DNA from 3 places in the Allobosea sp. BE125 genome. Region 3 is predicted to be linked to each of the others. Evidence: predicted binding sites of a transcription regulator. Region 3 holds the regulator's gene; each other region holds the start of a gene.
The links. Region 3 encodes LexA, which represses DNA repair genes until DNA is damaged. Its sites were predicted from a motif close to TGTTCNNNNTGTGTTCNG; they were not measured.
Positions count from the first base shown of each region.

Region 1: the regulator LexA is predicted to act here: its motif matches at 1,579-1,596, upstream of J2Y55_RS14715 (ImuA family protein).
Region 2: the regulator LexA is predicted to act here: its motif matches at 1,127-1,144, upstream of J2Y55_RS19540 (putative DNA modification/repair radical SAM protein).

Region 1 covers NZ_JAVDTY010000005.1:416,338-419,610, reverse strand. The annotation lists gene J2Y55_RS14725 (ABC transporter permease) at 1-143, shown strand, start outside; gene J2Y55_RS14720 (ABC transporter permease) at 140-1,363, shown strand; gene J2Y55_RS14715 (ImuA family protein) at 1,606-2,493, shown strand; gene J2Y55_RS14710 (Y-family DNA polymerase) at 2,399-3,273, shown strand, end outside.
Region 2 covers NZ_JAVDTY010000009.1:23,236-26,508, reverse strand. The annotation lists gene J2Y55_RS19550 (helicase HerA-like domain-containing protein) at 1-5, opposite strand, end outside; gene J2Y55_RS19545 (DUF2267 domain-containing protein) at 355-741, shown strand; gene J2Y55_RS19540 (putative DNA modification/repair radical SAM protein) at 1,176-2,393, shown strand; gene J2Y55_RS19535 (UdgX family uracil-DNA binding protein) at 2,394-3,273, shown strand, end outside.
Region 3 covers NZ_JAVDTY010000002.1:121,185-124,457, forward strand. The annotation lists gene moaC (cyclic pyranopterin monophosphate synthase MoaC) at 1-74, shown strand, start outside; gene J2Y55_RS05870 (molybdopterin molybdotransferase MoeA) at 71-1,282, shown strand; gene lexA (transcriptional repressor LexA) at 1,417-2,136, shown strand; gene J2Y55_RS05880 (ComEC/Rec2 family competence protein) at 2,130-3,273, opposite strand, start outside.

The DNA of each region.
Region 1 (3,273 bases), on a different contig from region 3:
AGATCATCTATCAATGGTTCAACGATGCCGGCGACTGGCAGCGCGGTTCCGCCTACGCCACCATCCTGCTCGGCGTCTGCCTCGCCTTCGTCTTCCTGATGATGCGCGTCTTCAAGGTCTCGATCGGAGCGATCGGGCGATGACGCGTGGGTCAGGCGGCGGCCTTTTCGCATTCAGCTACGCGCTGTTGTTCTTCCTGTTCTTGTTCGGCCCGCTGATCATCATGGTGATCACGGCTTTCAACTCCTCGGCCTTCCCCAGGGTGGTGCCGTGGGAGTGCTTCACCACCGACTGGTTCGGCGTGCTGGTGCGCAATGAGCGGTTGATGAGCGGGCTGTGGACCAGCCTCGCGATCGGCGTCGCGGTGGTCGCGATCGCGGTGCCGTTCGGGCTGGCGGGTGCGCTCGCACTTGCCGATATCGGCCCGCGCCTGCGGGCCGGGCTCTACGCCGTGCTGATCACGCCGATCCTGATCCCCGGCGTCGTGCTCGGCATCTCGACCATCGTCTTCTGGAGTTTTGTCGGGCGCGGGGTGGGAGCCAGCTACGATACGGTCTTCTACAACGGCTTCTTCCTGACGCTGCTCGGGCAGGTCGCCTTCATCGCCTCCTATGCCATGCTGGTCCTCAACGCCCGGCTTCAGCGCTTCGACCCGACGCTGACGGAAGCCGCGCTCGATCTCGGCGCGACGCCGGGCCAGGCCTTCCGCAAGATCCTGCTGCCCTTCATGAAGCCGGCGCTGGGCTCGGCCGCCTTCATCACCTTCCTGGCCTCATTCGAGAACTACAACACCACCGTCTTCACCATCCTCTCCGGCAACACCTTCACCACGGCGCTGGCCTCGAAGGTCAGGCTCGGCACCGACCCTTCGCTCTCGGCGCTTGCCGTCATCATCATCGCGGTGACGCTGGTCGGGGCTATGGTCAGCGAGGCCCATACCCGCCGCCAGGAGCTTCTGCGCAGCGGCAAGGCCGGCCAGTCCCGGCTCTACGCCAACCCGCTCTCGCGCCTGCTGACGCATCCGGGCGCGGTCTTCGTTCTGCTCCTCGGCGTGACGGGCTTCATCACCTGGTCGGCAAGCCGCGTCGACGCGAATGTTTGCCGCGCCGCGATCCTGCAGGAGAAGCAGCAAGTGCAGGAAAGGCTGATGCAGGAGCAGCGCAACCGCATTCAGCAGCAGGCCCCGGCGCAGCCGGCAATACCGTCACCCTCCAACAACCCGTCCCCCTTCGGCGGCGCGTTCAATCCGAATTCGCTGGCGCCGCCGGCCCAGCCTGCGCCTCCGGCCGCGCTGCCACCGTCGAGCAATCCCTCACCCTTCGGCGGAGCCTTCAACCCGAACTCGCTTGCCCCCAAGAATTAGCTTGCCCCGAAGCCGTGACGGCTGCGGCTCAAAGGGCAGGCGGCAGGACCCAAGGGGCGATTTTGAGTTAAGCCCTCATCCTGAGAAGTCGCGAAACGGCGTCTCGAAGGATGTTCCAGGAGGTTCGGGAGCCTCAGGATGAGGGCTGAGGAATTTCGGACGATCTTCAGCCTCTCGCTCAAGCGACTCGCCTTCGCGCGGAGCACGTTCTATATAAGAACAAAGAGAGAACACGTATCCCGATGAACCCGAAACCCGCCCCTCTCGCCCTGGCCGATCTGCGGCGCAGCCTTGCCGAAGCGGCGCTGCGCACCGCGCCGGCTGCGGTCGGGCGTGTGAGCTTCGGCGTGCCTGCTCTTGATGAGCCGCTGGGCGGAGGCATCGCGCGCGCGGCGCTGCATGAGGTTTATGCGCCGGGAACGGCGGACCTCGCTGCGGCGACGGGTTTCGCCGTGGGGCTGACGATCCGGGCGGCGCAGATGCGCCAGGTCCTCTGGGTCAGGCAGGATGTTCTCGATGCCGAGACCGGGCGTTTGCACCCGCCGGGGCTGGCCGAGCTCGGTCTCGACCCTGCGCGCATCCTTCTGGTGCGGGCGCGCGATGCGCAGGACGTGCTGCGGGCCGGCGCGGAGGCCGCGCGCTGTTCGGCGCTGGGGGCGGTGCTGATCGAACCCTGGGGCGAGCCGCGCCTGTTCGATCTGACAGCGAGCCGGCGATTGGCGCTGGCGGCGGAGGCGTCCGGCGTCACGACGGTGCTGCTGCGTGCGAGCGCCCGGCAGGATGCCAGCGCCGCCCGGACCCGTTGGCTGGTGCGCGCTTTGCCGTCGCGAGCCCTGGAGGCCAATGCGCCGGGCGATCCGGCTTTCAGCCTCCGGCTGCTGCGCGATCGCGGCGGCCTGGGTGAGCGTGAGTGGCGTGTGGAGTGGGACCGTGACCGACAATCTTTCCACGAGAGAGCTGCCTTCCAGGCAAACCCTGCCTTCCATGCAAGACCTGCCTTCCATGAGACAGCCGGCAACCAGGGAAGAACACAGGATGTCGCGCCGCTATCTCGCCCTCTGGTTCCCTTTCCTGCCGACGGACCGGCTGAGGAGGGAGCGCGGGGTCCCGGCTTCCGGCGGGCGGGGTGAGCCGCCGCTGGTCGTGGTCGAGACGGTGCGCAACGCGCTCCGGCTGGTCGATTGCGACCAGAACGCCGTCAGGCTCGGGCTCACGCGCGGGCTGACGCTCGCCGATGCGCGCGCCCGGATTCCGGACCTCATCGTGGTCGAGGCCGAGCCGCAGGTCGATCAGCGCCTGATCGAGCGGCTGGCCGCCTTCTGCGACCGTTTCACGCCGCTGGTCGCGCTCGACCCGCCTCATGGCCTGCTGCTCGACATCACCGGCTGCGCCCATCTCTTCGGTGGCGAGGCGGCGCTGCGGGCGCTGCTCACTGAGCGGTTGCGGGCAGGCGGGCTCCATCAGCGCAGCGCGATCGCCGGGACGCCGGAGGCGGCGCATGCGCTCTCCCGCTTCGGCGCGGGCGGCATCGTGCCGCCGGGCGAGGACGAGGCCATGATCCGCCCGTTGCCGGTGGCGGCATTGGAGATCGGCGCCGAGACCGTCATCGCCTTGTCCCGGGCCGGGCTGAAATCGGTGGGGGACCTGGCCGAGCGGCCCTCCATGGTCCTGTCCGCCCGTTTCGGCGAGGATCTGGCGGTCCGGCTCAGGCGCACGCTGGGCCGGGAGGATGCCCGGATCACGCCGCTGCGCCCGGCGCCGGCATGCATGGCCGAGCGGCACTTCGCCGAGCCTCTGCTGGACATGCAGGGGCTGGAGACGGTGGTGACGCAGCTGATCGCGGAGGCTGCCCGCCTGCTCGAAGAGCGCGGCGAGGGCGGGCGCGCCTTCGAGGTCAGCCTCTTCCGCAC
Region 2 (3,273 bases), on a different contig from region 3:
GCCATGCCGTCCGCCTGTTGTGTTATCGAAAAGTCAGGGCAAGGGTGTAGCGAAACGCGCCAGCCGGCGGAAGCCTCAGGGGAATCGCATTTGGTTTTTTGAGCCCTCATCCTGAGGAGCAGCCGAAGGCTGCGTCTCGAAGGATGCTCCAGTTTGCTCCGGAAACGCCTTCTGGAGCATCCTTCGAGACGCACTTCCTGTGGAAGCGCTCCTCAGGATGAGGGCTGTGGGGGCACATGCGATAGCTCTGACGGAAGCCCCTGCCCGCTTGATTAGATTGTTAATATGTGAACTATCGCGCAACCGCATCGTGCCATCAAGAATGCCGCACCACCAAAGACAGGGACAAGACCCATGGACGAACTGATCTCCCGCATCATCGCGGCCTCCGGCCTCAATGAAGAGCTCGCCCGCAAGGCGATCGGCATCATTCTCGCCTTCCTGCAGAAGGAAGGCCCGCCGGCCGAGATCGGCCAGTTGATGACCTCCCTGCCCGGCGCGCAGGAGCTCGCCGATGCCGAGGGCGGCGCCAAGGGCGGGCTGATGGGCATGGTCGGCGGCCTGATGGGCGGTGGCGGCGGCGTCATGGCGCTCGGCGGCCAGTTGATGGGCGCCGGCCTCTCGATGGGCCAGATCCAGTCGGTCTCGAAGGAGATGTTCGCGGTCGGCCGCGAGAAGGCGGGCGAGGACACGATGGGCGCGATCGTCGGCGCCATTCCCGGGCTCGGCCAGTTCGTCTGAGCGATACCCTCGTGACCATCAAGCGAAGCCGCCCGGAATGGGCGGCTTTTTTGTTGGGCGGTGGGGAGTGTGCTGGCCGGCGTGGCGAGAGCCTCGGTTGGTGGAATCCGGGCATCGAGAATTGCAGGACGCACTCCCTCGTATCCGAGGGATGCAGCAAGGCCCCTCGATCGAGGTCCGAACACCGCAAGGCGCGCAAGGCTGCCGACGTTCGGCATTTCGTCCGGGGTGCCGGGCACAAAACGCGAGCTGGCGGCCTTGATTACCGCGTTACAGACGTGGTCAGGCGGGCGGAATCCGGAGGTTCGACTCCAGCCTCTGCCTGAACAGCCCTGCGACAATTGGTCTTGGCGGGAACCGCCAGCGCGATCGGGAATTCAAGCTATAGAACAAATCATGAACATAGGGAGCTTTCCTTGGCCCAGCTGTCGGTCATGCAGAAACTGGAAATACTGAGCGACGCCGCGAAATACGATGCGTCCTGCGCGTCCAGCAACACGACGAAGCGCAACTCTGTCGGGGGCAAGGGCATCGGATCGACGACCGGTTCGGGCATTTGTCACTCCTATGCGCCCGACGGTCGCTGCATCTCGCTGCTGAAGATCCTGCTGACCAATTTCTGCAGTTACGATTGCATCTTCTGCATCAACCGCTCGTCCAGCAATGTCGCGCGCGCACGTTTCTCGGTCGAGGAGGTGGTCGACCTCACCTTGAATTTCTACAGGCGCAACTACATCGAAGGACTGTTTCTGTCGTCGGGCATCATCCGCTCGCCCGACTACACCATGGCGGAGATGGTGCGGGTCGCGCAGATGCTGCGCGACCATCATGATTTCCGCGGCTACATTCATCTCAAGCTGATCCCGAGCGCGAGCCCGGACCTCGTCGCGCAGGCCGGGCTCTACGCCGACCGGGTTTCGGTCAATGTCGAGTTGCCGAGCGAAACCTCGCTCAAGCGTTTCGCTCCGGAGAAGCAGTCGCGGGACATCAGCGCGGCGATGGGCTCGCTGAAACTGCGTATCGACGAGAGCAAGGCGGAGCGCGCTGTCTCGCGCAAGGCGCCCAGCTTCTCGCCGGCGGGCCAGAGCACGCAGTTGATCGTCGGCGCCGATGGCGCGAGCGATGTCGTCATCCTGCAACGCAGCGCCCAGCTCTATGGCAGCTTCGGGCTGAGGCGGGTCTATTATTCGGCGTTCAGCCCGATCCCGGATTCGTCGGCGCAGCTACCGCTCAGCGACCCGCCGCTGATGCGTGAGCACCGGCTTTATCAAGCCGACTGGCTGACGCGTTTCTATGGCTTCGAGGTCGGCGAGATTCTCGACGACGCTTCCGGAGAGATGCTCGACCTGACGGTCGACCCAAAGCTGGCCTGGGCCTTGCGCCACCGCTCGCGCTTTCCGGTGGACGTCAACCGGGCCGATCGCGAGGCGCTGCTGCGCGTGCCGGGGCTGGGAACGCGCAGCGTCAAAGGTATCCTGGACATGCGACGGTTCCGCAGGCTGCGGCTCGAGGATGTCGCGCGGCTGGCTCGCTCGCTGCGTGTGCTGCGCAACTTCATCGTGACCGAGGACTGGCGGCCTGGTGCCTTGCTCGACAGCGAGCGACTGAAGCTGCATCTCGCACCGCAGCCTCGACAATTGGCGCTGCTTTGAATGTTCGTCGCGCGTCTCGCCGAGCCCGCGGATTTCGAAGGCTGGCGGCGGCAGGCCCGCGTGCTGGCGCAGTGGGAGATTCCGGCGGGTGACATCGTCTGGCATGTCGGCGATGAGCCGCTGGACCTGTTCGATGGCCAGGCCGTCGACGACCTTGCGCACGATCAGCATGTGCGGTTCACCGTGCCGCGCGAATTTCCCGATCTCGCCGAGCAGGTCGTCTGCCATCGCGATCCCGAGCGGTTCGGTCTGCTCTATCGGCTGTTGCTGCGCCTGAGGCAGGAGCCCGATCTGCTGAAGGTCGTGACAGATCCCGACGTCCACCGCCTCAACGCGATGGCGCGCACGGTCAGGCGCGACCTGCACAAGATGACCGCATTCGTCCGGTTCAGGGAGGTTCGCGACGCCGTGGGCGGGACGATGTTCGTCGCCTGGTTCGAGCCCGAGCATTTCATTGTCCGGCGTGTCTCAGCGTTTTTCGTGAACCGATTTTCATCGATGCGGTGGGCAATCCTGACGCCACTGGCCTCGCTGCATTGGGACGGCACGACGCTGCAGGTCGCCGAAGGCGCTGCCAGGCCCGATGCTCCCCATGAAGACGCCATGGAGGAGTATTGGCGGACCTATTACGCCAATATCTTCAATCCAGCGCGACTGAAGATCAAAGCCATGAAGGCCGAGATGCCGGAGAAGTACTGGCGGAACCTGCCGGAAGCCGCGTTGATCGCGCCACTGATTGCCGGCGCCTCACAGCGCATGTCCGCCATGGTGAAGGCCGAACCGACGCATCCCTCCGTGCGACATGCACGCTGGCAGTCGCGGCAGGAAGCGCCGGCGTACGGGACCGCCTCGGCGCCGTCGGACTGGCACCAGGCCGCAA
Region 3 (3,273 bases):
ATATCGAGGGCATTCGGCTGGTACACAAATCCGGCGGGACATCCGGCGTCTACGAGGCGGGGCAGCCGGCATGAGCCTGACCCCGGTCAAGGTCGCACTGCAGGCGCTGCTCGACAGCGTTCCCGCGCCCACGCCCGTCGAGACCGTTCCGCTCGCCTCCTGCGCCGGGCGCGTTTTGGGCGCCGATATCGTCGCGCTCAGGACGCAGCCGCCTTTCGCCAATTCCGCCATGGATGGCTACGCGGCCCGAGCCATAGATCTTACGCCGGCAAATGAGCTGCGTGTCATCGGCGAATCGGCGGCCGGGCGCGCCTTTGCAGGGACGGTCGGCGCCGGCGAGGCAATTCGCATCTTCACCGGCGCGCCTATGCCCGACGGTGCCGATACGATCCTGATCCAGGAGAATGCCGACGGTGTCGGCAGCGCGGTCATCCGCGTCCGCGAAGGGGCTGAGCCGGGGCGTTTCGTCCGCCCCGCCGGGCTCGATTTCCGCAAAGGCGACCTCCTCCTCCCGGCGGGACGCCGGCTCGACAGTGCTGCACTCGGCCTCGCGGCAGCAGCCGGACACCCTGCCCTGCCGGTTCGACGCAAGCCTCTGGTCGCGATCCTGGCGACCGGAGACGAGCTCGTCCTGCCGGGCGAAACGGTCGGGCCCGACCAGATCGTCGCCTCGAACAGCTATTCCTTGGCGGCGATCGTCGAGGAGCTCGGCGGAACGGCCTTCGATCTCGGCATCGCGCGCGACAATCATCCTGATCTCGCCGCCAAGATCGAGCGGGCGCGAGCAGCCGGCGCTGACGTGCTGATCACGCTCGGCGGCGCTTCGGTCGGGGCGCATGACCTTGTGCAGGAGGCCTTGAAGCGCCAGGGCATGGAGCTCGGCTTCTGGAAGATCGCGATGCGGCCGGGCAAGCCGATGATGATGGGACGGCTCGGGGCCATGGTCGCCGTAGGCTTGCCCGGTAACCCGGTCTCGTCGATCGTCTGCGGGCATCTGTTCGTGGCACCGCTGATCGAGGCGCTGCTCGGCATGCCCGATCCCGCGCGCGACCGCAGCGAGCCGGCGATCCTCGGAATCGATATGCCGGCTAATGATGAACGCGAGGATTATCTGCGCGCCGATCTTCAGCACATCGAGGCCGGTTGGCTCGCCAGCCCCTTCGCCAAGCAGGATTCCTCGATGCTGGGCAATCTGGCACGTGCTCGGGCGCTGGTCATTCGCCCGGCCCATGCAAAGCCGGCAAAAGAAGGCGCGCCCTGCCGGATCATCCGCCTCCGCTAGAGAAAGCGTTATCCGATCGGGTTGCGATGCAATCTGATCGGGTCCGGCTCTGGACTTGCTTGCGGAACACAACACGAACGTGTATGATGTTCGTGATTTGTTTCGAATTCGCGCCGCGGGCGCTGGCGGGGACCATGCTGACACGCAAACAATTCGAATTGCTCCGCTTCATCCAGGAACGCCTGCGTGAAAGCGGCGTGCCGCCCTCCTTCGACGAGATGAAGGACGCGCTCGATCTCCGCTCGAAATCCGGCATTCATCGCCTGATCATGGCGTTGGAGGAACGCGGCTTCATTCGCCGGCTGCCCAATCGCGCCCGCGCGTTGGAGGTGATCAAGCTTCCCGATGGCGTCGGCATGCCACAGGGCGGGCGGGCGCGCTTCAGCCCCTCCATCGTGCAAGGCGGGCTTGGCCAGGGCGGCGGCCTCGGCAAGGCGCGCCCGGCGCCCAGTCCCGAAGAGGATGCGCGGGCCACGATCGCAATTCCGGTGATGGGGCGGATCGCCGCCGGCACGCCGATCTCGGCGATCCAGAGCCGCAGCCATAGTGTCGCGCTGCCGGCGGACATGCTCGGCACCGGTGAACATTTTGCGCTTGAGGTGCGTGGCGATTCGATGGTCGATGCCGGCATTCTCGACGGCGACACCGTCGTCATCCGCCGGCAGGACACGGCCAATACCGGCGACATCATCGTGGCGCTGATCGATGACGAGGAGGCGACGCTGAAGCGCCTGCGCAAACGTGGCTCGTCAATCGCGCTTGAAGCCGCAAACCCGGCTTATGAAACCCGTGTGCTCGGCCCCGATCGGGTCAAGATCCAGGGCCGGTTGGTCAATCTGATGCGGCGCTACTGAAGCCGATCGGGCTCGGCTGCCACATCACCCGTATCGTTCCTCTCCGGCTGCCGCGTCGGGGGCGGCTGCGCGGGCCTTGGGCTTGTCACCGCGCGCTTGCGCATCCAAGGGCGATCGGCATCCTTCCGTTCTGCCTGGACCATACGCCAGCCGCCTGCAGTGCCGATGAGGGAGGTCGCGCCGTCGCGGCTCAGGGCCGTCCGGTCGACCAGCTTCGCTGCGCAGGGAGCCGACCAGGGTATCGGCGTGACGACGAGATCGGCGCGCAGGCAATCCTCGATGACGGCGAGCCGGTCTTTCGCATAGGCGATGCGGCGGCCATTGCGGGCAGTGACGACACAGCCTTGCGTATCGCAAGCCGCATTCTGGCGCAGGCTCGCATCCGTGGGCTGCCGCCCATCGCCATCGGCGGTGAGCCATTGTTGCAGCACGAAGCTGCTTGGCCGGCCGGCCAGAATGAAACGGTCGTCGGCTCCGCGCACGACGAGACCGGAACCGTCGCGTTCGATGACGATATCCGGCCGGTCCGGCTTGGCCGCAACCGTGACACCCATCACCAGCGGCACGATGGCGAGCAGCCGAAGCTTCGTGCTCCACAGCGTCAGCCAGAGCAATGTCATGGCGAGGCAGACCAGCGCGGCCTCGCCGAAGGCGGGAATGATCAGCGTCGAATGGTCGATCGCCGCGACCCAGTGGGCCAGCCGCAGCACCACCTCGGAGGCGGCGCCCATCAGCCACCAGGCCGGCCAGTCGAGGCCGAAGGGGTAGACCAGCACTCCGAACACCGCAGCCGGCATGACGAACAGCGAGACGAAGGGCAAGGCGAGCGCATTGCCGAGCAGCCCGAACGGATTGAAGGTCTGGAAATGATAGGCGCCGAACGGAGCCGTCGCCGCCGTCGCCAGCAGGGTCGTGATGACGGTGCCGCTGGCGGCGATCCAGAGTGGGCGCAGCGGCCAGGGCCATGGCGATGGCGGCGCGGTCTGATTGCGTTCCTCCCAGCGCTCGGCAAAGGCGATGAGCGCCGCGACCGCCCCGAACGACATCTGGAAGCTCGGCCCGAGCAGCGCCTCGGGCTCGCGCAGCAAGACGATGATGGCCGCCAAGGCAAGGTTGCGCATGCTCAGCGCCGGGCGG